3 regions of the Marinobacter sp. ANT_B65 genome follow, and region 1 is predicted to be linked to each of the others. Evidence: predicted binding sites of a transcription regulator. Region 1 holds the regulator's gene; each other region holds the start of a gene.
The links. Region 1 encodes sigma-54, which starts transcription at its own class of promoters, with help from an activator protein. Its sites were predicted from a motif close to ANTGGCATNNANNTTGCTNT; they were not measured.
Positions count from the first base shown of each region.

Region 2: CPA50_RS06590 (PEP-CTERM sorting domain-containing protein) is a predicted target of sigma-54. The motif match lies at 2,485-2,504, and genes of this name have one in related genera.
Region 3: CPA50_RS04720 (flagellar hook-length control protein FliK) is a predicted target of sigma-54. The motif match lies at 3,953-3,972, and genes of this name have one in related genera.

Region 1 is NZ_NXGV01000001.1:861,042-868,643, forward strand. It holds gene rapZ (RNase adapter RapZ) at 1-594, opposite strand, end outside; gene ptsN (PTS IIA-like nitrogen regulatory protein PtsN) at 624-1,094, opposite strand; gene hpf (ribosome hibernation promoting factor) at 1,180-1,488, opposite strand; gene CPA50_RS04095 (RNA polymerase factor sigma-54) at 1,595-3,130, opposite strand; gene lptB (LPS export ABC transporter ATP-binding protein) at 3,304-4,029, opposite strand; gene lptA (lipopolysaccharide transport periplasmic protein LptA) at 4,047-4,583, opposite strand; gene lptC (LPS export ABC transporter periplasmic protein LptC) at 4,567-5,187, opposite strand; gene CPA50_RS04115 (KdsC family phosphatase) at 5,190-5,753, opposite strand; gene CPA50_RS04120 (KpsF/GutQ family sugar-phosphate isomerase) at 5,814-6,794, opposite strand; gene CPA50_RS04125 (ABC transporter ATP-binding protein) at 7,117-7,602, shown strand, end outside.
Region 2 is NZ_NXGV01000001.1:1,391,528-1,399,129, forward strand. It holds gene acnD (Fe/S-dependent 2-methylisocitrate dehydratase AcnD) at 1-313, shown strand, start outside; gene prpF (2-methylaconitate cis-trans isomerase PrpF) at 387-1,565, shown strand; gene CPA50_RS06590 (PEP-CTERM sorting domain-containing protein) at 1,650-2,411, opposite strand; gene prpD (2-methylcitrate dehydratase) at 2,687-4,171, shown strand; gene CPA50_RS19625 (PEP-CTERM sorting domain-containing protein) at 4,360-5,079, shown strand; gene CPA50_RS06605 (ExeA family protein) at 5,145-6,188, opposite strand; gene CPA50_RS06610 (XrtA system polysaccharide deacetylase) at 6,209-7,117, opposite strand; gene CPA50_RS06615 (TIGR03013 family XrtA/PEP-CTERM system glycosyltransferase) at 7,410-7,602, shown strand, end outside.
Region 3 is NZ_NXGV01000001.1:996,835-1,004,436, forward strand. It holds gene fliI (flagellar protein export ATPase FliI) at 1-870, shown strand, start outside; gene fliJ (flagellar export protein FliJ) at 870-1,313, shown strand; gene CPA50_RS04705 (STAS domain-containing protein) at 1,438-1,743, shown strand; gene CPA50_RS04710 (fused response regulator/phosphatase) at 1,768-3,522, shown strand; gene CPA50_RS04715 (Hpt domain-containing protein) at 3,554-3,910, shown strand; gene CPA50_RS04720 (flagellar hook-length control protein FliK) at 4,052-5,176, shown strand; gene fliL (flagellar basal body-associated protein FliL) at 5,352-5,861, shown strand; gene fliM (flagellar motor switch protein FliM) at 5,927-6,925, shown strand; gene fliN (flagellar motor switch protein FliN) at 6,918-7,421, shown strand; gene fliO (flagellar biosynthetic protein FliO) at 7,423-7,602, shown strand, end outside.

The DNA.
Region 1 (7,602 bases):
ATCCCAATAGGGGTTCGGTAAACAGCGCACATCGAATACGTAATCAGAATCCAGCGGAACGCCGTGCTTGAAGCCGAACGACTGGAACAACAGGGCCAGTTCCTGGTCTTTGCGGCCCGCTACTCTCTGCTTCACCATATCCCGCAACTCGTACATCGAGAGCCCTTTGGTGTTGATGTAGAGATCCGCGAGCTTTGAAAGTGGCTCCAGCAGAGCTTTTTCGTTGTCAATAGCTTCTCTGAGAGAGGTTTTGTCATCGCTCAGAGGATGCTTTCGACGAGTGGCATGAAAGCGCTGCAGCAAGGACTGCTCATCGGCATCCAGGTATATGATTTCTACCTGAATATCAGCCTTGCGAAGTTTGCGGTAAATATCTTCGAAATTGGCCAGTTCGCCTGACAGGTTGCGGGCATCAATACTGACCGCCATCTTGTCGAGCCTTCCCGGCGCGCTCTGGTTAGCCGCCTCCCGGGTAAGAGGGAAAAGAAGCCCGATAGGCAGGTTATCGATGCAGTAATATCCCAGGTCTTCCAGTACGTGAAGAGCTGTACTCTTGCCGGAACCGGACCGGCCACTGACGATGATCAGCTTCATGGTGAAACAGCCTGTTGCCAGAGTGGGTATCAGCCGTTTTCGGCCGTCATGCGTTGGTAAAGTGTCTGAGCATCCTCACATTGCCTGAGGCTGTCGCAAAATGTGCTTTCATTGAATTTCTCTGCGAGCTGGCTCAGTAATTCCAGATGTTCGCTGGTGGCTTCCTTGGGCACAACAAGTGCAAACACGAGATCCACCGGTTGGTTGTCAATAGCATCAAACTCGACGGCTTCTTCCAGCGTTATCAGGACGCCAATTACATGTTCGAGCCCTTCCAGACGGCAGTGGGGGATGGCGATCCCCTGGCCGATTCCGGTGCTGCCCAGCCGTTCACGAGCGATCAGATTGTTGAAGATCTGGCTCTCGCCGAGTGAATCATTGTGCTGACGGATCTGCTCGGCAATGAACTCCAGAACCCGCTTTTTACTTGATGCGGGTACCTTGCACTGGGTCAGTTCCGGCGCAAGAATGTTGTCTATTGTCAGGGATGTGTCGCTCATGAATCGACCGTGCTTCCGTTAAAAAAAACTGCGACACGTTGTCCGCGCCGCAGTCTGATGAGATGACATGCCTGAAAACAGCCGCCTAGCGGGCGGTGTTCCCCTGCATCCTGTCTACACTCTTTTCTTTGTGCTTGAGAATCTGCCGGTCAAGCTTATCGATGAGTCCGTCGATAGCTGCGTACATATCCTCACTTTCCGCCTTTGCGTGAATCTCACCACCAACCACGTGGAGTGTTGCGTCCGCTATCTGACGAACCTTATCTACTTCCAGGGTCACCTGGCAGTTACTGATGTGGTCGAAGTGCCGCTCCAGTCGCTGAAACTTTTCAGACACATAATCCTTCAGGGCGGGAGTCAGTTCTACGTGATGGCCTGAAATATTAAGTTGCATAGACGTCTCCTGTTGTTATCCGTTCCGGCTCTGGGAGCCCGGCCTGGGTGCTGACACCTGTTATTGCGCCAGCGAAATTCTTGAGAACCCGTAAACAGTGCCTGGTTCAGACCAGACGCTTGCGTTCGTTCGAAGGCGGAATGTGCATCGCCTCACGATATTTTGCAACTGTGCGTCGCGCAACCTTGATTCCCTGTTCTCCAAGCATGGCTGCAATCTTGCTGTCACTCAACGGCTTTTTAGGTGTTTCTGCAGCAATTAACTTTTTGATCATGGCGCGAATCGCTGTTGAGGAACATTCGCCGCCCTCGTCGGTACTGACGTGGCTGGAGAAAAAGTACTTCAGTTCAAAGATGCCTCGCGGTGTATGCATGTATTTTTGTGTGGTTACACGGGAAATGGTGGATTCGTGCATTTCCACAACCTGGGCAATATCCGAGAGGATCAGTGGCTTCATTGCCTCCTCCCCATAATCCAGAAATCCCTGCTGATGCTCAACAATACGCGTGGCAACCTTCAGCAGAGTTTCGTTCCGGCTTTGCAGGCTTTTTATAAACCACTTGGCTTCCTGGAGCTGGTCGCGAAGATAGGTGTTATCCGCACTGCTGTCGGCCCGCCTTATTAGTGAAGCATAGCTGGCATTTACGCGTATGCGCGGAGCAATTTCAGGATTCAGCTCTACCCGCCAGCGGCCATTGTGCTTGCGAACGATGACATCGGGAATGACATAATCCGGCTCGGTCCGGTCTATGATGTCGCCGGGGCGCGGGTTGAGGCCGGTGATAAGGGTAAGCACGTCACGCAGCTGTTCTTCCTTGAGGCGGCTGCGGCGGAGCAGCTGGGCATAATCACGGTTGCCCAGCAGATTTATGTAATGGGTGATGACGAGTCGTGCCTGGGCAAGCCAGGGAGTTTCCGGTGGTAGCTGGTTGAGCTGGATCAGCAGACAGTCCTGAAGATCCCGGGCAAAAACTCCCGGTGGATCGAAGTGTTGCAGCCGGCGTAAAACGGCTTCTACTTCATCTATCTCAAGGGGGTCCTCATCTGTATCGTCGGTCAGGCCGGCATAGATGTCCTCAACAGGGCTGGTGAGGTACCCGCGCTCGTCCACTGCATCCATCAGGGCGTGAGCAATGGCCTGATCCCGTTCGTTCAAAGGTGTCAGGTTGAGCTGCCACTCCAGATGATCTCTCAGGGTTTCGGTTGGTGAGTTTCTGGTTTCGAAATCATGGTCGTTTTCGTCATCATTCCGTGCAGCGGGGGCAGGGGCCGACTGATAAACGTCTTCCCATGCGGTATCAACGGGCAGATCGTCGGGAAGTGTATCCGGGATTTCGTTTTCAGACTGCCAGTCCGGGCCGGTTTCGCTCTCATCCCAGTCGGAGGTGGGTGTATCAGCTGTCGCTTCAGCGGACATTTCGACGGCGGAACTATCCTGATTCTGATCACTGTCGGCTGAAGGCGATTCAATCTGCTCGTCATCTTCCGAATTTTCCAGCAGGGGATTGGATTCCAGGGCTTGCTGGATTTCCTGCTGGAGATCGAGAGTTGATAACTGCAGAAGCCTGATCGCCTGTTGCAGCTGGGGCGTCATTGTCAGGCTCTGACCCAGCTTTAATTGTAATGAGGCTTTCATAACCATCGCTCAGGATCCGTCACACTTACCTGCTCTGAATTTCTTGCATTGGCCAAAAAATCTATGTATGTCGGCTACTTGCCGCCCCTATAGATTACCCTAGCAAGTTCTTTGCCGAGTTTACTTGCTCCCGGTCAGCAAAACAATCGAAGGGACATGCTCCGGAGCGAAAACAGACCCTAAAGGCGAAATTCATTTCCAAGATACACTTCTTTAACTTGTTGATTGGCAAGTATGGTTTCGGAGTTTCCGGAAGCGATAATGTGGCCTCCGGAAACTATGTAAGCGTTCTCGCAGATATCCAGTGTTTCACGCACGTTGTGATCTGTGATCAGAACGCCTATGCCCTTGTCCCGGAGGTGGCGGATAATCTGTTTGATATCACTTACGGAAATGGGGTCTACCCCGGCAAACGGCTCGTCCAGAAGGATGAAAGCCGGTTCCATTGCCAGGGCGCGGGCAATTTCGACCCGGCGCCGTTCACCGCCGGAGAGTGCCATGCCCAGGCTGTCGCGGATATGGGTAATGTGGAACTCTTCCAGCAGTTGTTCGAGTTTACTCAAACGTTCAGTGCGGCTGAGGGATTTACGGGTTTCCAGAATCGCCATAATGTTATCCCGCACTGAGAGCTTGCGGAATACAGATGCTTCCTGCGGAAGGTAGCCAATGCCTTTGCGGGCCCGGCCATGCATGGGCAGTGGCGTGATGTCCTGGCTGTCTATGGTTATACGGCCATTGTCAGCATTCACCAGCCCCACAATCATGTAAAAACAGGTGGTTTTTCCGGCGCCGTTGGGGCCGAGCAGGCCTACGATCTCGCCGCTGCGAATTTCCAGTGAGACATCAATGACCACTTTTTTCTGTTTATAGCTTTTTGCCAGGTTACTCGCTCTGAGAACTGCCATTGGATCCCTGTTTTCTGCTATTTGGTGGAGTCACTGCTGCTGCCTCGGGGCTGGATGACCATTTCGACCCGGCCCGGGCCTGCGCCGGTATCCCTGCCGCCTTCTGCTGTGACTACTCTTTGCTCGGTGTCGTAATGAATAATGTCGCCGCGAAATACGTTGCCATTCTGCTCAATTACGGCTTCCCGTTCAAAGGTGAGTTGCTTGTCGGAAGCAGACCAGGTGATGTTTCGGGCTTTGGCGTCGGTTTCACCCTCACCGCTGGTAACAGGTTGCTGGTAACGGGCAGGGGAGCCGTTGGCTTCGATACGGTTGAGGCCTTCGGCGCTTCGGTACAGTACCACCCGTTCCGCCGTCAGGCGGGTTTTGCCCTGAACCAGTTCAACCGCTCCGGTGTAGGTGGCAATGCCCTTGCCATCATCCAGGCGGGCGCTGTCTGCGCTGACAGTTATAGGTGTACCGGAATCGAGATCGAAAGCCAGGGCCGGGCTGACCAGGCTTGCAGCCAAGAGAGCCGCAAGCACCTTGTGCAATGAATTATCTGACGGTGTCATAGCGTCCTTCCACCTGGGAGTTAAGTTCCAGAATACGTTCATCAATCCACGCGCTCATGCCTTTAGCCCGGGTAGTGCCCATGCTATCAGTTATTTCTACAAGGTCATCGGTATAGACTTTGCCCTGATCGTTATCCAGGGTCAGGCTCTCAGTGGTCAGTGTCGCTTTGCGGGTACCGATTGTACGTGTTACACGAACGTTACCGGTCAGGTATAGCAAGTCTGCACTCCGCAGCAGGCTGCCTTTCTCGGCTTTGAGGATCCAGGGCTCCGCCTCATTTGCACCGAACACTTCTGCGCTGGGTGACTCCATGGTAGCCAGGTCTTCTTCTTCAAACTGTTCGATGCGAGGGCTTGTAAAAACAATCTTGCGCTGGCCTGCTTCATCGTAAGATGTGTAGCTGCCGTTGATTACAAAACCATCAGGTTCTGCTACGCCCCGGAGTTGCCGTGCATCGCTATAGCTGGTTATTGCCGGCTCGTCACTTTGCCACAGCAGAAAAAAGGCTGCGGCAATAGTGGCGGCGAGTGCAAGCATGCGCAGCCTGGGTCTGTTTCCCAAGGCCATGAGGGAGAGCAGGCTTTGCCTTTCGCTCTGTGCCATGGTTATGGCTCCAGGTAGGGGGCCAGTGTCGTGCCAAGCTTGCCCCCCGCTGTCAGCAGGAGGTCGCAAAGCTCCCTTACTGCGCCCTCGCCTCCGCTAACCCGGGTACAGTAATCTGCGTGCTTTCTCACCAGCCAGTATCCGTTCGGGACTGTTACTCCGAGGCCAGCGTAACGAATTGCTGGCAGATCCGGCAGGTCGTCGCCCATATAAGCGATAGCTTCTGGCCTGATGTCCAGAGTGCTAACCAGTTCCTGCAGGGCGATTTTTTTATCTTCGCGACCTTGCATCAGATGAGGTATTCCCAGGTCTCTCATGCGTTTTTCGGTTAGTGGCGAGCTGCGGCCGGTGATGACCGCTACTTCGATTCCGGCTGCCATGATCTGTTTCAGCCCAAGTCCATCGAGAATATTGAAACCTTTCAGCTCATCGCCTTTGGCGCTGAAGTAGATTTTGCCGTCGCTCATGATGCCATCAACATCCAGCGCAACAAGTCTGATACGTGCAGCTTTAGCCAGTAGAGTAACCGGCCAGCTTGCTTCCAGAGGGCTATGAAGACTGGTCATTAAAATGGCTCCTTGGATCACCCATTGAGTTTTTCTTCAGATCGCCCATTAACCTGCCCCTCAGAGCACACCGGCGCGAAGCAGGTCGTGCATATTTATTGCGCCAACAAGAGCGCCGCTCTCATCAACAACAGGAAGCGCATTGATCTTGAGCTCGTCCATTATATTGAGTGCTTCTGCAGCCAGTTGTTCGGGTTGAATGGTTCTGCCGTTTTGTGTCATTACATCGCGCATAGGCGTGGTATGAACATCAATGGATTTGTCCAGGGTTCGACGCAGATCACCATCTGTAAAAATGCCAGTCATTGCGCCTGTGGCGTTTACAACCGTGGTCATGCCCAGACCTTTGCTGGAGATCTCAAGCAGTGCGCCGCTCAGCGTGGTGTCTTCCGTTACTTTGGGTATGCGCTCGCCAGTGTGCATGATGTCGGCTACGCGCAGCAGAAGTTTCCGCCCCAGGCTGCCGCCAGGATGAGAGAATGCAAAATCTTCCGCGCTGAATCCCCGGGCTTCCAGTAAGGCAACGGCCAGGGCGTCACCCATTACCAGGGTTGCGGTTGTGCTGGATGTTGGTGCCAGACCGAGCGGGCAGGCTTCTGTTTTAACGCTCACATCCAGGTTTGCTACAGCTTCTTTTGCCAGTGTGGAGTCCGGGTTGCCGGTCATGCTGATCAGAGGTGCGCCCATGCGCTTGATAAGTGGCAGAATGGTAATTACTTCACTGGTGTTGCCGCTGTTGGAAATAGCAATAACCACATCCTGGCTGGTAATCATGCCCATGTCGCCGTGGCTGGCTTCCCCGGGGTGAACAAAAAATGACGGTGTTCCGGTACTGGCAAAAGTAGCCGCGATTTTGTTGGCGATGTGTCCGGATTTTCCCATTCCTGTCACAACAACCCGGCCCCGGCATGCCATGATCACTTCGCAGGCTCGTATAAAATGGCTGTCGATACGGTTTTCCAGGGCGCTGATTGCATCGCGCTCGATACGAATAGCCTGGAGTGCGGGGGTTCGGAAGTCGTACGTTTTAAATTCAGTCATCGGGCGAATGGCCTGCTTTCTCGTTGATGCTTTGTCTTGAACGACGGGATTGCGCATAGATTGGCGGAGTATAACATTTCCCGCAGCCGGGGCAGTCTGGTTACTGCAAGTTCATCAGAGAGTTAATGAGAGAATTGCCGGGATAGTTCGGTAGAACTGATCATTGCGATCAGTACATTTTGGGATCAAGCGATTGAGCTTGCGGGTTTCTTGGCATAATGTAGCCGCTCTCTGAGAGTCAGGGGTGTTTATGATATCGCCATATAAAGAGCCAGAGGCTGCGGGCTGTAAGCTGAAGGTTATGGGCTGAAAGGTAAGAACTATGGGTTTGAGCTCGTACATATCATTGAAGGATGTTGTATTTTCCCGCTCCGGGCGCCGCATTTTCAACGGCGTGTCCATGGAGATCCCCCGTGGGAAAATTACCGCCATCATGGGGCCCAGCGGTACCGGGAAAACCACGCTCCTGCGTTTGATAGGGGGGCAGTTGCGGCCAGATTCCGGCAGTATCATGGTAGACGGCCACTCGGTCCCTGATCTGCGCCGCAAGGAACTTTACTCATTGCGGGAAAAAATGGGCATGCTTTTCCAGAGCGGTGCATTGTTCACGGATCTGAGCGTATTCGAGAACGTGGCATTCCCCATGCGCGTGCACACCGACCTGCCGGAAGACATGATTCACGATATTGTATTGATGAAGCTCGAAGCTGTTGGCCTGCGGGGCGCACGCAATCTGATGCCATCCGAGCTGTCCGGCGGCATGACCCGGCGAGTTGCGCTTGCCCGCAGCATTGCTCTGGATCCGGAA
Region 2 (7,602 bases), 530 kb from region 1:
AGCGATTGCTGCTGAAGGGTTTGAGCGTATTCACCGTACCAACCTGGTTGGTATGGGTGTGATGCCCCTGCAGTTTGAGGAAGGCACAACGCGCAAAACTCTGGATATTGAAGGTACAGAAACCTTTGATGTAGAAGGCACGGCTGCGCCAGGTGCGAAGCTGACTCTGGTAATCCATCGCAAGAACGACAGCACCGAACGGGTGCCGGTGATCTGCCGGTTGGATACCGCAGAGGAGTTGTCTGTCTACTCAGCTGGCGGCGTACTGCAGCGTTTTGCCCAGGACTTCCTGGAATCTGAAGGCGCAGCGTGAAAATGAGGCCTGGCTGCTATCCGGAGCCAGGCCTTGTATTCAACCAGTCATTGCTAAGAGTGAGAGCAACAAGATGAGCAAGGCTCCCCAAATCAGAATACCCGCTACCTATATGCGTGGCGGCACCAGCAAGGGTGTGTTCTTCAGGCTGAACGATCTCCCGGAGAGAGCCCAGGCCCCTGGCCCTGCGCGGGATAATATGTTGTTGCGCATTATTGGCAGCCCCGATCCCTACCAGAAGCAGACTGACGGTATGGGCGGCGCTACATCCAGTACCAGCAAAACCGTTATTCTGAGCAAAAGTGCCCAGCCGGATCACGATGTGGATTACCTGTTCGGGCAAGTAAGCATTGATAAGCCTTTTGTGGACTGGAGCGGCAACTGCGGCAACCTCACTGCAGCCGTCGGCGCCTTCGCTATTAATAGTGGCTTCGTGGCAAAAGAGCGCATCCCGGAAAATGGCACGGCAGTTGTTCGCATCTGGCAGGCAAATATCCGTAAAACCATCATTGCCAACGTGCCAATCACCAATGGTGAAGTGCAGGAAACCGGTGACTTTGAACTGGATGGCGTAACCTTCCCTGCAGCCGAAGTGCAGGTAGAGTTCATGGACCCGGCCGACGGCGAAGGTTCCATGTTCCCCACCGGTAATCTGGTGGATGAGCTGGAAGTTCCGGGCGTTGGTACCCTGAAAGCCACCATGATCAATGCCGGCATTCCAACCGTATTCATCAATGCGAAGGAAGTTGGCTACAAAGGATCGGAGCTGCAGGACGACATCAACAGCGACCCCAAAGCCCTGGCGATGTTTGAAACTATTCGTGCGTACGGCGCTGTAAAGATGGGGTTAATCCAGAACATTGAAGAAGCTGAATCCCGGCAGCACACCCCGAAAGTAGCCATCGTAGCACCACCGGCGGACTACACTTCATCAAGCGGGAAGAAGATTGCTGCAGGTGATATTGATGTGCTGGTTCGCGCACTGTCCATGGGCAAGCTTCATCACGCCATGATGGGTACAGCTGCAGTCTCAATCGCAACCGCAGCAGCTATTCCGGGAACACTGGTAAACCTGGCGGCGGGTGGTGGTGATCGCACATCCGTTACCTTCGGCCATCCCTCGGGTACGCTGCAGGTAGGTGCAGAAGCTAAAGAAGTGAATGGTCAGTGGACAGCCACCAAGGCCATTATGAGCCGTAGTGCCCGAATTCTTATGGAAGGTTGGGTAAGGGTTCCAGAGGATAGCTTTTAAGCAAAAGCCATTTGGTCTTTCGACCAAATGGCTTTCATTTCCAGGAGAGTCAGTTTAATTGCTGAGACTCTGCATCAGGTCCTGTCAGGAGCGACGCGCCAAAAAACGGCGTCTTGCTCCGAAACCAATCAAACCCATCGCCAGCAGTGCCAGAGTTGATGGTTCTGGAACCGGCTGCGGATCCGGATCTGGTGTAATCTGACCAAGGTCGCCGATTACCATATCATCGAATGCAAAATAGTCACCCCCGCCGGCATTGGTAAATGCAATGCTGGTGTATGTTTCCTCGAGATCGTAAAAACCGAAGAACAGAGTTGCATTAGCGCTATTCGGGATATTCAGAGAATGGGGAACCGTAAGCGCTGAGGTCTCTCCAGAGGAGTTGGTGAGGTTCAGGATCATTTGAGCGGTCACAAAGTCCCCGATATCAATACCGTTGAAGCCGAAGGCGCTCACCGGATCCGTAAAATCAATCGTAAAGGCTCCCGTGGTGACTTCCCAGTAATTGACTCCGGATGTTGGAAAGCGTCCGGGACCTGAGGTGCCAATGTCGCCTGTGCCGGTTATAGTCGCAGCCAGAGCACCTCCACTGCCGGGAAAGCTCAGGCCGAGGGGTGAGCTGTCGCCGGCGGAGAAGGATTCAAAATCTTCGTTTCCCACGCCAGAAAGGTTTGAAAGGAAGTCATTTCTGGCCTGGGTAGAGTTAGGTCCCAGTACCCCGGTTGTGGCGGGATCTTCGCCGAAAAAAGTGACTGGTGCGGCAACTGCGTTTGCAACGCCACCCAAAAGAACAAGCGCCATTGACGCGCCTGCGATACGTCCACCGAATTGAAATTTCCTGCTCATTGGTTTCGTCCTTATCTATTTTTTGCCCGGTGTGCAGTTGGGCGTTAAGAGGCTTCACGCCTGCACTAATGTTGTAGCAAGCAAGGGGCCAATATATGAATATTCATTTAAATCAGTAAGGTGAAAATAACTTCAGGATCAAAAGTTCAAACAAGTGTTAAATTACCTGACGGTTTTCAGGGTATCGAGCCGGCATGTCGGGCCTGTGTACACTGAATTTCCGGTCAAAGAAGCTAGACTCCATTGGTAGCAAGTAAACAAAGGAGAGTAGTCCTGTGTCAGCAACATTCGATCTGAACGAACGCCCTGATTACGATGTGGTGCTGCAGAAAATTGCGGATTATGTGCTCACCTACCGGATTAACAGCGACGACGCCTGGAGCACGGCCCGCCACTGCCTGATTGATACCCTTGGGTGCGGAATGCTCGCACTGCGTTTTCCTGAATGCACCAAACACCTGGGGCCTTTGATTGAGGGTACGGTAGTGCCTCATGGTTCCCGGGTGCCGGGTACGTCATTCCGCCTCGACCCCGTAAAGGCAGCATGGGATATTGGCTGTATCATACGTTGGCTGGATTACAACGATACCTGGCTGGCGGCCGAATGGGGGCATCCCTCAGATAATCTGGGTGCTATTCTGGCTGTTGCAGATCACCTGTCCCAGAAACGCGTTGCAGAGGGCCGGGAGGCTCTCACCATGCGCTCGGTTCTGGAAGCCATGATCATGGCCCATGAAATACAGGGTATTCTGGCATTGGAGAACTCGTTTAACCGGGTTGGGCTGGATCACGTTGTGCTGGTGAAAGTTGCATCCACTGCAGTCACCGCCAAGCTCATGGGCGCGAACCGGGAACAACTGCTTTCTGCGCTTTCTCACGCCTGGGTAGATGGGCAGGCTCTTCGAACCTACCGCCATGCGCCCAATGCCGGTTCCCGTAAATCCTGGGCTGCTGGTGACGCCACCTCTCGGGCCGTTCGTCTTGCAGATATTGCCATGCGCGGAGAAATGGGTATTCCCGGAGTGCTGACGGCTCCCCAGTGGGGCTTTTACGATGTGCTGTTTACAAAAACAAACAGAGATCAGGCGCTCAAACCAGAAGACAAGCGCCAGTTTTTATTGCCTCAGCCGTTTGGTTCCTACGTAATGGAAAATATTCTGTTCAAGATTTCCTTTCCTGCGGAGTTCCATGCTCAGACGGCCGCCGAGGCTGCAGTAACGCTTCATCCTCAGGTTAAAGACCGGCTTGGCGAAATTGACCGGATTGTTATAACCACACATGAGTCTGCCATTCGTATTATTTCCAAGCAGGGCAAGCTTGCGAATGCCGCTGACCGCGATCACTGCCTGCAGTATATGACTGCAGTACCACTTATTTTTGGCAATCTTAACGCAGAGCACTACGAAGACGGCTTTCACGCGGCTCATCCGATAATCGATACGCTGCGGGAAAAGATGGAGGTCGTTGAAGATGAGCGGTATACCCGTGAATATCTGGAGGCTGACAAGCGCTCTATTGCAAATGCTGTCCAGGTGTTCTTTAAGGACGGCTCCAGCACAGATAAAGTTGCGGTGGAGTACCCTATTGGGCACCGCCGGCGCAGAAAAGAGGGTATTCCTCTGTTAAAAGACAAGTTCAGGGAAAATCTTGCCACCCGCTTCGCAGGGCAGAGGTGTCTGGAGATTTTCAACATTTGTAATGATCAGCAGTCGCTTGAATCGGCATACGTTCATGACTTTGTGGAGTTGTTTGTAGTTTAAAAAGAAGGGCGGCTGGAATATCACCCGGTTTAGTGGTTTTGGTGTCAGGATTATTTACAGCATATATATTAGGTGACTTTTAAGTCTATGAATAACAACAGGTAAATATGATGGCATGAATCGTGCTTTTGTTTTTTTCAGTGTCGAGAATATAAACGGCTGAATCTGAACACCAGGGAGTACGATCGTTGAATACAGCAATTAAAGTAGTAGCGGCAGTGGCAGCATTGAGTGTGTCTTCGTTGGTCAGCGCCGTGCCAGTTCTGACTATCAGTGACCAGGGGTATAGTGCCGCCACTGCGGCTGAAGCGGCATTCCTGTCATCGCTCTCCGGCAGTGTAATCACCGAGTCTTTTGACAGAGGCTATGCAGCCGGCGATCAGGCCACGACAATTAACTCGGTTTTTGGCGTTGGTTCCTTCACCAGCGTTACTCCCGGGACGGGCGGCGCCTGTAATAGCGGTAGTTACAGTTGTGCAGATGGTCTTGCTGTTCTGAGTTCGGCAACTTCTCCATTCAACGGTCGTTTTGCATTGTCTTCGCCTCAGTGGCTCGACAGTATGGATGCCAGTGAAATGACAATTTCGCCAACTACCGGGTATAACTCGATAGGCTTTTACATGACGGACCCCAACGATTCCAGTGGTCGTTTTTCCATAGGTGGTCTGGATTTTAGTTTCGGTGATATTTTTGGTAGTTCGCTCGGTAGTGGCAATGTGTTTTATGTCAGTCTGTTCGATGCTGCGGGGCTTGGCGATGTGAGCATCTTCTCCAACGCCAATGGCGATGGATACGGGTTGGATAACGTTACTATCGGCTCTGTTGCCGTACCTGAGCCCGGTACTTTTGCGCTTTTAGGGCTTGGGCTGCTTGGCCTTGGTGCTGCGCGGAAAAGAGCATCGAAATAGTCAGTCAGGACTGGTTCTGATAAAAAAATCCCGGACATGTCCGGGATTTTTTTTTGCCGCTGCGCCTATTTTTTGCGTCCGGGTGAGAGTGGTTTCACGTTGTCAGGCGTGCCAACATTCTGTTTCTGGAGTGGCGGTTCCTCCGGGAAGGCAGTGGCCAGGCGGCTGTCAATTCGCTCCAAGGCTTCCGCCATGCGTACCAGCGCGTTAGCTATCCCGGCCATGTCTCCAGAATGGGCTCCGCTTTGTTCGTGAACGGAGTGTTCCTGCTTCCTGAGTTCGGCTGTTTTGGGTGTGTCCGGCGGAAGCTCGTCTCCCAGCAAATCCTTGCGAATGGATTTGAGGTCATGAGGGTCGATAAACGGACGGTCTTCGGAGTAGGCACACATCATCATGCCATCACATAGCTTGTTGATCAGCCTCGGAATGCCTTTGCTGAGCTTGTGAATTTCGCGAACAGTGTCGCTATCGAACAGTTTGTTACCGCCGTGGCCGGAAACCAGAAGCCGGTAGTCGATATATTCGGCTGTTTCAGCAAGGCTGAGCCCTTCCAGGTGGAAGAACAGCTTTACCCGTTGCGCAAGCTGAGGAATGTCCAGAACCGCCTGTTTCAGCTCAGGCTGGCCCAGCAGGATAACCCGCATGGAGGGCCCTCCCATGCTTTCCATTCCTGCCAGCATGCGAACATCTTCAAGGTTTTCCCGGGTAAGGTTCTGCGCTTCATCAATGGTCAGAACCACCGGAGTACCCGCCGCAGCCATTTTCTCCAGATAATCTGTGATCTGGAATAGCATGGCGACTTTGCTTTCGTCTTCCACCTTCATTCCGGCTTTACGGAGAATCAGGCCAAACAGGTCCCTGGATTCCAGGTTGGTATAGGAAATGTTGAGCAGTTTCAGATTGCCTTCGAGGTTGCGGATGGTTTTCTTCAGAAGCGTCGTTTTGCCAGACCCTATTTCACCGCTGATAACCACAAAGCCTTCCGAGCTCCAGATCGCCGAAGACATGTACACATAAGCACGGGAGTGCTGCTGGCTCATGTAAATAAAATCATCTTCCGGAGTAATGCGGAAGGGGTGTCTGTGGAGACCGAAAAATTCCAGATACATTTACAGTTCCTGTCTCTGACTCAGGCGAGGCGGATCAACTGATCGCTGCGCAGCAGGGTTTTGTCTGGTTCGTAAGCGTTGTAGCTTTCGCTGACGGTTCCGAACCTGAAATCCTCAAGTAATCGCTCAAGGCGATCGTGGCATTTATTCAGATTAGTATAATGCCGGAAACGTGAGAACCAACTTGCATTATTGTAACGTGGCTGCTCCGGGTCTATCTCCCAGGGGTGCAGGTAGAACATCTGGGGCCGGGCTCCAAAGCCCGAAGCATTGCGGAACAGGTAACGAAATACCGGGTAGGGGAACTGACGGAAATAACCGCCCCCGGCCGCCGGTATGGACAGCCCCATTACATGGGCCGTGGTTAGCGGGAACTCGCGGATAATGGCCCCGCTGCTGGTTTCAATGGAGTAGGGCGCAGACGGCGAGCCGGGTATGCCATAGCGGTCGTGCCGTACAGGAAATATGCTCGAATCCCATGTGAAGCCGGCTTCGCTCAATATATCCAGTGCCCACAGGGATTCGCGGGTAATAGAGTAGCTTGCAGCACGATAGCCTTCTACCACTTTGCCGGTGATGTCTTCAAGCAAGGCTTTAGAGCGCAATGTCTCCTCCCTGAATACATCCTGGGTCTGACTGTAAATCAGTTGGTGGCTGTACCCGTGGGAGGCGATTTCATGGCCATGGTCAGATAATTTCCGGATAAGCGCAGGAAAGCGTTCGGCTACCCATCCGAGCACAAAGAAGGTTGCTTTTACCTGATGTTTTTCAAACAGGGCCAGCAGGCGTTCAGTATTCTGTTCAACCCTGGAAGGCAAGGTATCCCACTGTTCTGGCCGTATTACGCCGGAAAGAGCTGCAACGTGGAAGTAGTCTTCTACATCTATACTCATGGCATGCAGGGGTGAGGATTTTTCCGTTCCGGGCATGGGCTCTCCTTTCCAGTCATACCGATTGATCAATTTTCACCTACTGACTGTGCAAATACAATTCCTGATGCGGGTAATTCCCTTTTGCCGGCAAAACAATGTAAAACTGTGTTACTAAAAGATACAAAGAGTTGAGATTACACCTTGGTAAGTGCAATATGTGCACCAAGTTAAAAAGGAGCCGGTGGTAAGGGGTCGCTCATTGTCGGTATGAGTGTTCGCTGCCGGAGAATCTGATGTTGGTCTGTCGCACAGTGGTATAAAGTGTGTTCAGGCGACAAGGAAGTTTTGAGTGTCTTATATAAGATTTCGGAAACATTACCTCCATATTCCCTACCTGGTGCTCGGCGCACTGGAATTTCTTGTTCTGTACGGAATTTTTTCCTTTCTTGGCGCACTGCTTTCGGTTGTGGGCGTTGGTTACCCCTTCGTTGAAACAGATGCTCTGTCAGCAAGTCTCTTTGCGCTTATTCTGAGTTGCGGAA
Region 3 (7,602 bases), 140 kb from region 1:
CTGTTGGGAATGATGACCCGGTTTACCGACGCCGATGTAACTGTGGTTGGGCTGATAGGCGAGCGGGGCCGGGAGGTTAAGGAATTTATAGAAGATATTCTTGGTGAGGAAGGCCTGGCAAGATCGGTTGTGGTTGCCGCACCGGCTGATGATTCGCCTTTGATGCGTCTGCGAGCGGCCATGCTCACCACCAGGATTGCTGAATACTATCGGGATAAGGGCAAGCGGGTACTGTTGTTGATGGATTCGCTTACCCGATACGCCCAGGCCCAGCGCGAAATAGCGCTGGCCGTCGGGGAACCTCCGGCTACAAAAGGTTATCCGCCTTCCGTATTTGCCAAGCTGCCTCAGCTGGTGGAGCGCACCGGCAATGGTTTGCCTGGGGGTGGCTCCATCACAGCGTTTTATACTGTACTGACAGAAGGCGATGATCAGCAGGATCCGATTGCGGATGCAGCACGGGCGATTCTGGATGGACACATTGTTCTCTCGCGGCGGCTTGCAGAAGAGGGGCATTATCCGGCCATCGACGTAGAGGCTTCGATCAGCCGGGTTATGCCACAGGTAACCGAAACCGAGCATTTTGCCCGGTCCCAGCGTTTCAAACAGGTCTATTCGCGCTATCAGCAGGCCCGGGATCTGATCAGCGTTGGGGCTTATGTGAAGGGCTCTGACCCTGAAACCGACTTTGCCATAACCCATATCGGGAATATGCGCCAGTTTCTGCAGCAGGGTCTCAATGAGCGTGCTTCCCTGGCCGAGAGTATTGAGGGGTTGTTGTCTGTGGTGCCCGAGCGCCGTTCACCGGAACGTCGCAAATCCGCAGTTCCTGATCCCGCAGCTGCCAATACAAATCGAGGTGCTGGTTAATGTTACGGTCCCAACGCCTGGGTGTGGTGCTTTCACTGGAAGAGCGCAAGGAACAGAAAGCGCTGGAGCTCATGGGGCAGGCGCGGGAACTGATGGAGCAGCATAAGGGCCAGGTAGAAAATCTTAATCGTTACCAGCAGGAATACCGGGATCAGATTCGCAATAGCCAGCATGGTGTGGTGCAGGTGAGCCGTTTGCAGGCATGGCAGGCGTTTATTGCGCAGCTTGATCAGGTTATTCTGCAGCAACAAAAACAGTTGGTTCAGGCTGAAGCGGTTTACGAGGCTCGCCGCAGCGAATGGCAACAGGCCTGGGAGCGTCGGCGAGGCATGGAGAAGTACATCGAATCCTGCCGTAAGCAAGAACAAAACGCACGGGATATGCAGGAACAGAAACTGTCTGATGAGGCTGCAGGGCGCGCTTTTTCACGCCGCGGCCGGTAATGACGGGTTTGAAGTTACTGTAATTTCATGCAATCTGTCAGCGCTGGTCTATTCTTATAAAACATCAGTCGCGCCAGCATATGGCGGCTGGGAGTTTCAGTGAATACCTCCGGAGGTTTAGCGGATGCCGATCCATACCCGCCGTGGTCACGACGGTAAAACTCTGATTATCAGGATTGAAGGCCGTTTTGATTTCAGCACTCATCAGGCCTTTCGCGATGCATACGAGCACGGTGGCACGGGTATCCATAGCTATGTTGTGGATTTGTCTGAAGCAACCTATCTCGACAGCTCCGCGCTCGGCATGCTGCTTCTGCTGAGGGATTATGCAGGAGGTGATAATGCCACTATCGCCATTGAAAACTGCAACAGCGATGTCCGAAAGATTCTCACCATTTCCAACTTCGAGCAATTGTTCACAATTCGGTAATTGCTCAGGCAGCCGGAACCTTTCATGGATGTACCCGCCACGGAATCCGATGCAGACAGTGCCGCAGCAAACGGCCCTCTGAAAGTTCTCATCGCAGATGATAGTGACAGTGATCGACTGATTCTGAAAACCCTGTTAACGCGCCTTGGTCACCATGTGCTGGATGCGGCTAACGGTCATGAGGCGGTTGCGCTTTTCCATTCAGAGCAGCCGGATATCGTCCTTTTGGACGCATTGATGCCTGCAATGGACGGGATGGAAGCCGCGCGGGAGATTAAACGGTGTGCGGGTGAACGCATGGTGCCGTTGATTTTTATTACCTCCCTCTCAGCAGCAGAAGATCTGGCACGATGCCTTGAGGCCGGGGGCGACGGATTCCTCAGTAAACCTTATAACCGGGTAATGATCGAGGCCAAGATCAATGCCTTTAACCGGATGCGCCTGATGCATCAGACTCTGTCGGAGCAGAGAGATCTGATGCATGAGCGTAACCGGCAACTCCTTGAAGAGCAGCATATGGCGCGGCGGGTCTTTGACAACGTTGCACACACCGGGTGTCTGGATGCGCCCAATATCCGCTATCACGCGTCTCCTTTGTCGATCTTCAGTGGCGATGTTCTGTTTGCTTCACCTCGCCCAGCTGGTGGGATGCTTGTTTTTGCAGGTGATTTTACCGGCCACGGATTACCCGCCGCCATGGGAGCCATGCCTCTTGCGGAAACCTTCTATGGCATGGCTCGCAAAGGTTTTGATGGGGCCGATATTATTCGCGAAATCAATCAGAAACTTGTACATATACTGCCGAAAAACATGTTCTGCTGTGGGGTGATGGTTGAGGCAGACTTTGAGTTAAGTCAGCTGAAAGTATGGAATGGTGGTTTGCCTGATGGCTGGCTGGTGGGCTCTTCTGCTGCATTGTTTCGTCTGCCATCCCGGCATTTACCGCTGGGTATTCTGAATGCCGGACAGTTCAACGCTGAAATGGAAACCATCAGGACCTGCCCTGGTGACAGGCTGCTACTGATGACGGATGGCGTGCTTGAATGCAGTAATGAAAGCGGTGAGCTCTTTGGTGAGCGCGGTGTGCGGCTTGCGGTTGAGGGGCTGGATACCACCGGGCGACATCCGTTTGATGCTCTTATGAGTGGGATACAGCGGTTTACCGGGAGCCAGAAATTCGGAGACGACCTTACACTTTGCTGTGTGGAAATGGATTATCAGGAAGGGTTTGCTGCATTGCCTGCAGGGGCAGTACCTTCCATTCTGGCCGGCCCCGCTGAATGGACGTGCATGTATGAAGTCCGGGAACACTCTCTGGGAGAGTTCAACCCCTTGCCATTGCTGCTGCATATCTGCATGGAAGTGCCTGGGTTGCGGCGCAAGAGCGGGGAGATATATACCCTGCTCTCGGAGCTGTATAATAACGCGCTGGAGCATGGCGTGCTTGAACTGCCTTCTGAATGGAAATATACCCCGGAGGGGTTTGGCCGGTACTATTCCGAGCGTGCCTTGCGCCTGAGCAGGGTGAGCGATCACTACATCAGGTTCAGTTTTCATCATGAACCCATGCAGTGGGGCGGGCGCCTGCGAGTTATTTGCGAAGACAGCGGTCAGGGCTTTGATTTTCAGAATCATCCCGTTCTGCAATCCACGGAGATGGAACAGATTGGGCCCCGTTATGCGGGGCGTGGCTTGATGCTGCTGAAACAGTTGGCTGAATCTATCAGGTTCCATGAACAGGGGAACCGGGTGGAAATTAATTATGACTGGTACTTTTAATCGACATTTTACAGGAGCAAGGGAGTTGGTCATGGTTGATACACCACACCTTGATGAAGAAGCTTTGGCAGAGCTCAGAGAGGTCATGGAGGATGAGTTCCCGATACTGATCGAGACCTATCTCATGGATTCGAAAGAGCGGGTTGAAAGCCTGAAAGAAGCTGTGGCGAACGAGGATTCAGATGCTTTTGCGAAAACCGCTCACAGCTTCAAGGGCAGTAGCATCAATATCGGAGCCCCTCGCCTTGGAGAGCTTTGCCTGAAAGCAGAACGAGTCGGTCAGAGTGAAAAGCTGGACGAGGCTCCTGCTGTCATTGAAGACATTGATGCAGAATTTCAAAGAGTTACCGAGGCATTTCATTCCCTGATAGGCCGCAGTGTCGGATAAATATGTAAGGTGGTAACAAACTCCCGCAAGGTTGAGTGTGTGAATGGCATCGCTTTTGCAGTTGTTTCGGAAATAGCCTGAATTTCAGCCCTGAAACGGACTGAACAGTGGGCTACCGATTAAAAGCGGCAAGAGGTTGCCATGGCACAGATGGTTCTTCCCCAAACTCAGGTGCCCGGAATCCAGAACGATCCCGGCGTATCAAAACCCGGTTCCGATCGAGAGAATGATATCGGTGAAAGCCGGTATGAATCTGTCTCTCGTGCGGAGCAAAAACGTGTCGATCAGCGGAAAACTGACGCCAGAAACTCTGAAGAACAGGACCAGGCGCAATCAGCAACCGAGGCTGAGCCGGCCCGGAAAAACGATCAATCGGGCGAGGCTGATAACAAAGTTGCTGCGACTGAAGGCGAAACGGTCGGTGATGAAGTAACAGGAAAGGAAAATGTCGCGGAGGTAGCTCTCGAAATGGAAGCCACTGCGACTCCGCTGACCTTTGCAGAGTTGCAGGCTCTGTTGTTGCCTGTAACCGGGCAAACTGCTGTGGCAGGTAGTGTTGCCAATAATCCTGCCGCAATTCCGGGTGCTGGACTTTTTGCTGGACTTGTCGGGAGTAAGCCCGGCACTGACGGTGTGAATGCAGGGTCGCAAATAACCGACGGCCTGCTGTCGGCCACCGGCGAGAAAGCCGGCGCCCTGAGCTCTTCCAGCCTGCTGACAGGTACCCGCTTTGAAGCCACCATGGAGCTGGTTTCTCAACAGGGCATTGGAAATTCCGCCAGTAAGCTGACGGCAGAAGCGCAGGTGCCCCTGAGGAGCTACGCGACATCGGTCGATGTTCCTGTAAACCATGCCGAGTGGGGGGACAAGTTGATGGGGAAACTCAGTTGGCTGACAGCCAAAAATCTTTCTGTGGCCGAGATCCATCTCACCCCGCCTGATATGGGGCCAATGGAAGTTCGGGTTCGCGTTCATAATGACCAGGCTAATATCACTGTTCATGCGGCTAACCCGGTAGTGCGGGATCAACTGGAGCTGCATTCCCATCGTTTGCGCGACATGTTGGGTGAACAAGGTCTTTCTCTGGCCCAGTTTGATGTTTCTGACAACGCGCGGAACCAGCACGGGGGGCAGGGTACAGGTGAAGGTGATGGCTCATCTTCTGGCGCGGGCACTGAGCTCTCTGCTGCCGAAAACAGTGACGCGGAGGCTCAGGGGGGCAGTCTTGACCTGAGCTGGAACGGCGCTGTTGACATTTTTGCCTGAGCGCCTGCGTCATTTCTGTGGGCATTCCTTTCCAATCTGCTTTGCCCATCCTTTCATGCAACGCTAAACTGCGGTTCTGAGCGGAAGGGTTGGGCCTTTTGGCCCGCCCTTTGCAGTCAATCTGTAAAGGTCATGGAAAAGAGCTTCCACTGACGGATTTCTGGCGAAAAACACTATGGCAGAAAATAACGCACCTGCGGCAGCACCGGCCAAGAAAGGTAAACTGAAACTGATTATCCTGGTAACGCTGGTGGTCGTATTGGCGATCGCCTTGTCTGTTGCGGGCACCTTGTGGTTTCTTGGGGGCGGGTTGCCCGGAATGGGTGAGGATCCGGCAGGCCAGAATGATGTTGCGGTCGAGACTTTTACTCCGAGCGCTTATCTGGAAATTGAAAAGGCCCTGGTCACGACGGTGCAGAGTGAAGGGCGCCAGCGTTATGCTCAGGCATACGTAGCTCTGGGCGCAACGAACGCTCAGGCGCTCTCGGCAGCACAGCTGCATATGCCTCTGATCAAGAGCCAGTTGGTTATGGTGCTTGGTAACAGTGATTTTACTGAGCTGCAGACACCGGAAGGCCGGAGGGCTCTGGTAGAGAGTATGCTTACAACGGTGAATCAGGTGCTGGAGCAGGAGGGCGAGCCCGGCGTCGATCAGGTGCTTTTGAGGAATTTTGTAGTGCAATAGAGCTTGAAGTAGCGAGTTCAATAGAGCCCGGGCCCGGGCAAGGTTTTTCAGCGGCAGGACAAAGTATGCAGGATTTACTGTCACAGGATGAAATTGATGCGCTCCTCCACGGCGTGGATGACGGTGACATTGATACTTATGAAGACGCTGACGAAACCGGCGTAAAATCATACGATCTTGCCAGCCAGGATCGTATCGTCCGCGGTCGGATGCCCACGCTGGAGATGATCAACGAGCGATTTGCCCGTTATACCCGTATCAGTCTATTCAACCTTCTGCGCCGCAATGCGGATGTCTCTACCGGCGGCGTGCAGATCATGAAGTTCGGCGAATACGTCCATACGCTGTATGTGCCAACCAGCCTGAATCTATGCAAGGTTCGTCCGTTGCGGGGGACATCCCTGTTTGTTCTGGATGCAAAGCTGGTGTTCAAACTGGTTGATAATTTTTTCGGCGGTGAGGGGCGGCACGCAAAGATCGAGGGTCGGGAGTTTACGCCCACCGAAAATCGCATAGTACAGATGGTGCTTAACCAGGTCTTCAACGACATGCAGGAAGCCTGGCAAGCGGTTATCAAAATAGATTTTGACTACCTCAGTTCCGAGGTAAACCCTGCCATGGCCAATATCGTCAGCCCCAGTGAGGTGGTTGTGGTCAGCACCTTCCATATTGAACTGGATGGTGGCGGGGGTGAGCTGCACTTTGCTTTACCATATTCAATGATTGAGCCGATCCGGGATGTGCTTGATGCCGGAGTACAAAGTGACGTTGATGATGTGGACGAGCGTTGGGTCAATGCATTGCAGGAAGACATCAAAGAGGTGGATGTTCCTGTCAATACTACCGTTTGCAGGCGCAGAATTTCTCTGCGGGACGTCGCCAAACTGAAAGCCGGCGATATTATTCCGGTGGAGGTACCTGAATATCTGACAGTCACCGCCAATGGCGTGCCGATATACAAGGCAACCATGGGAACCCGGGACGGAAAACTGGCGCTTAGAATCCATGAGCGGGCGACACGGCCCAAGTTAAAAAAACAACTGAAGGTAGGACGCAATGGCTGACGACAACAAAGACGGTCAGGAGCTGAGCGAGGACGAAAAACTGGCAGCCGAATGGGAGGCTGCCATGGAAGAAACTGGTGAAGAGGCTACTGAAGAGGCCCAGGGTGATGAGTGGGCCCAGGCCATGGAAGAAGCTGGTGAAGATGGCGGTGAATCCGCAGATAATGGCGTTCGCTCTGCGCCCATGGAAGATTTTGGTCAGTCCTCCCTGGCTACCGAGGGTAGCGGGCCGCCACCAGATCTTGATGTGATTCTGGATATTCCCGTCAGCATTTCGATGGAGGTGGGTAATACCCAGATACCTATCCGTAACCTTCTGCAGCTGAACCAGGGCTCAGTTATCGAACTGGACAGGCTGGCAGGTGAACCATTGGATGTGCTGGTTAACGGTACGCTCATTGCTCACGGTGAGGTGGTTATGGTTAACGAAAAGTTCGGTATCCGCCTGACCGATGTGATCAGCCCGGGCGAACGCATCAAACGGCTGCAGAAATAGAATGCGGATCAAAACCTCTGGATTGTCACTTCTGTTTCTGGTGATGCCAGCTTTTGCCGAAGAAACAGCAAAAGCGACAACGGGCGCTCCGGGCAGGGCGCCGGACACGCTCGGCACCCTGCTCAGCCTTGGGGTTGGCCTGGTTGCAGTGATCGCAGTCATATACGGTTGTGCCTGGATT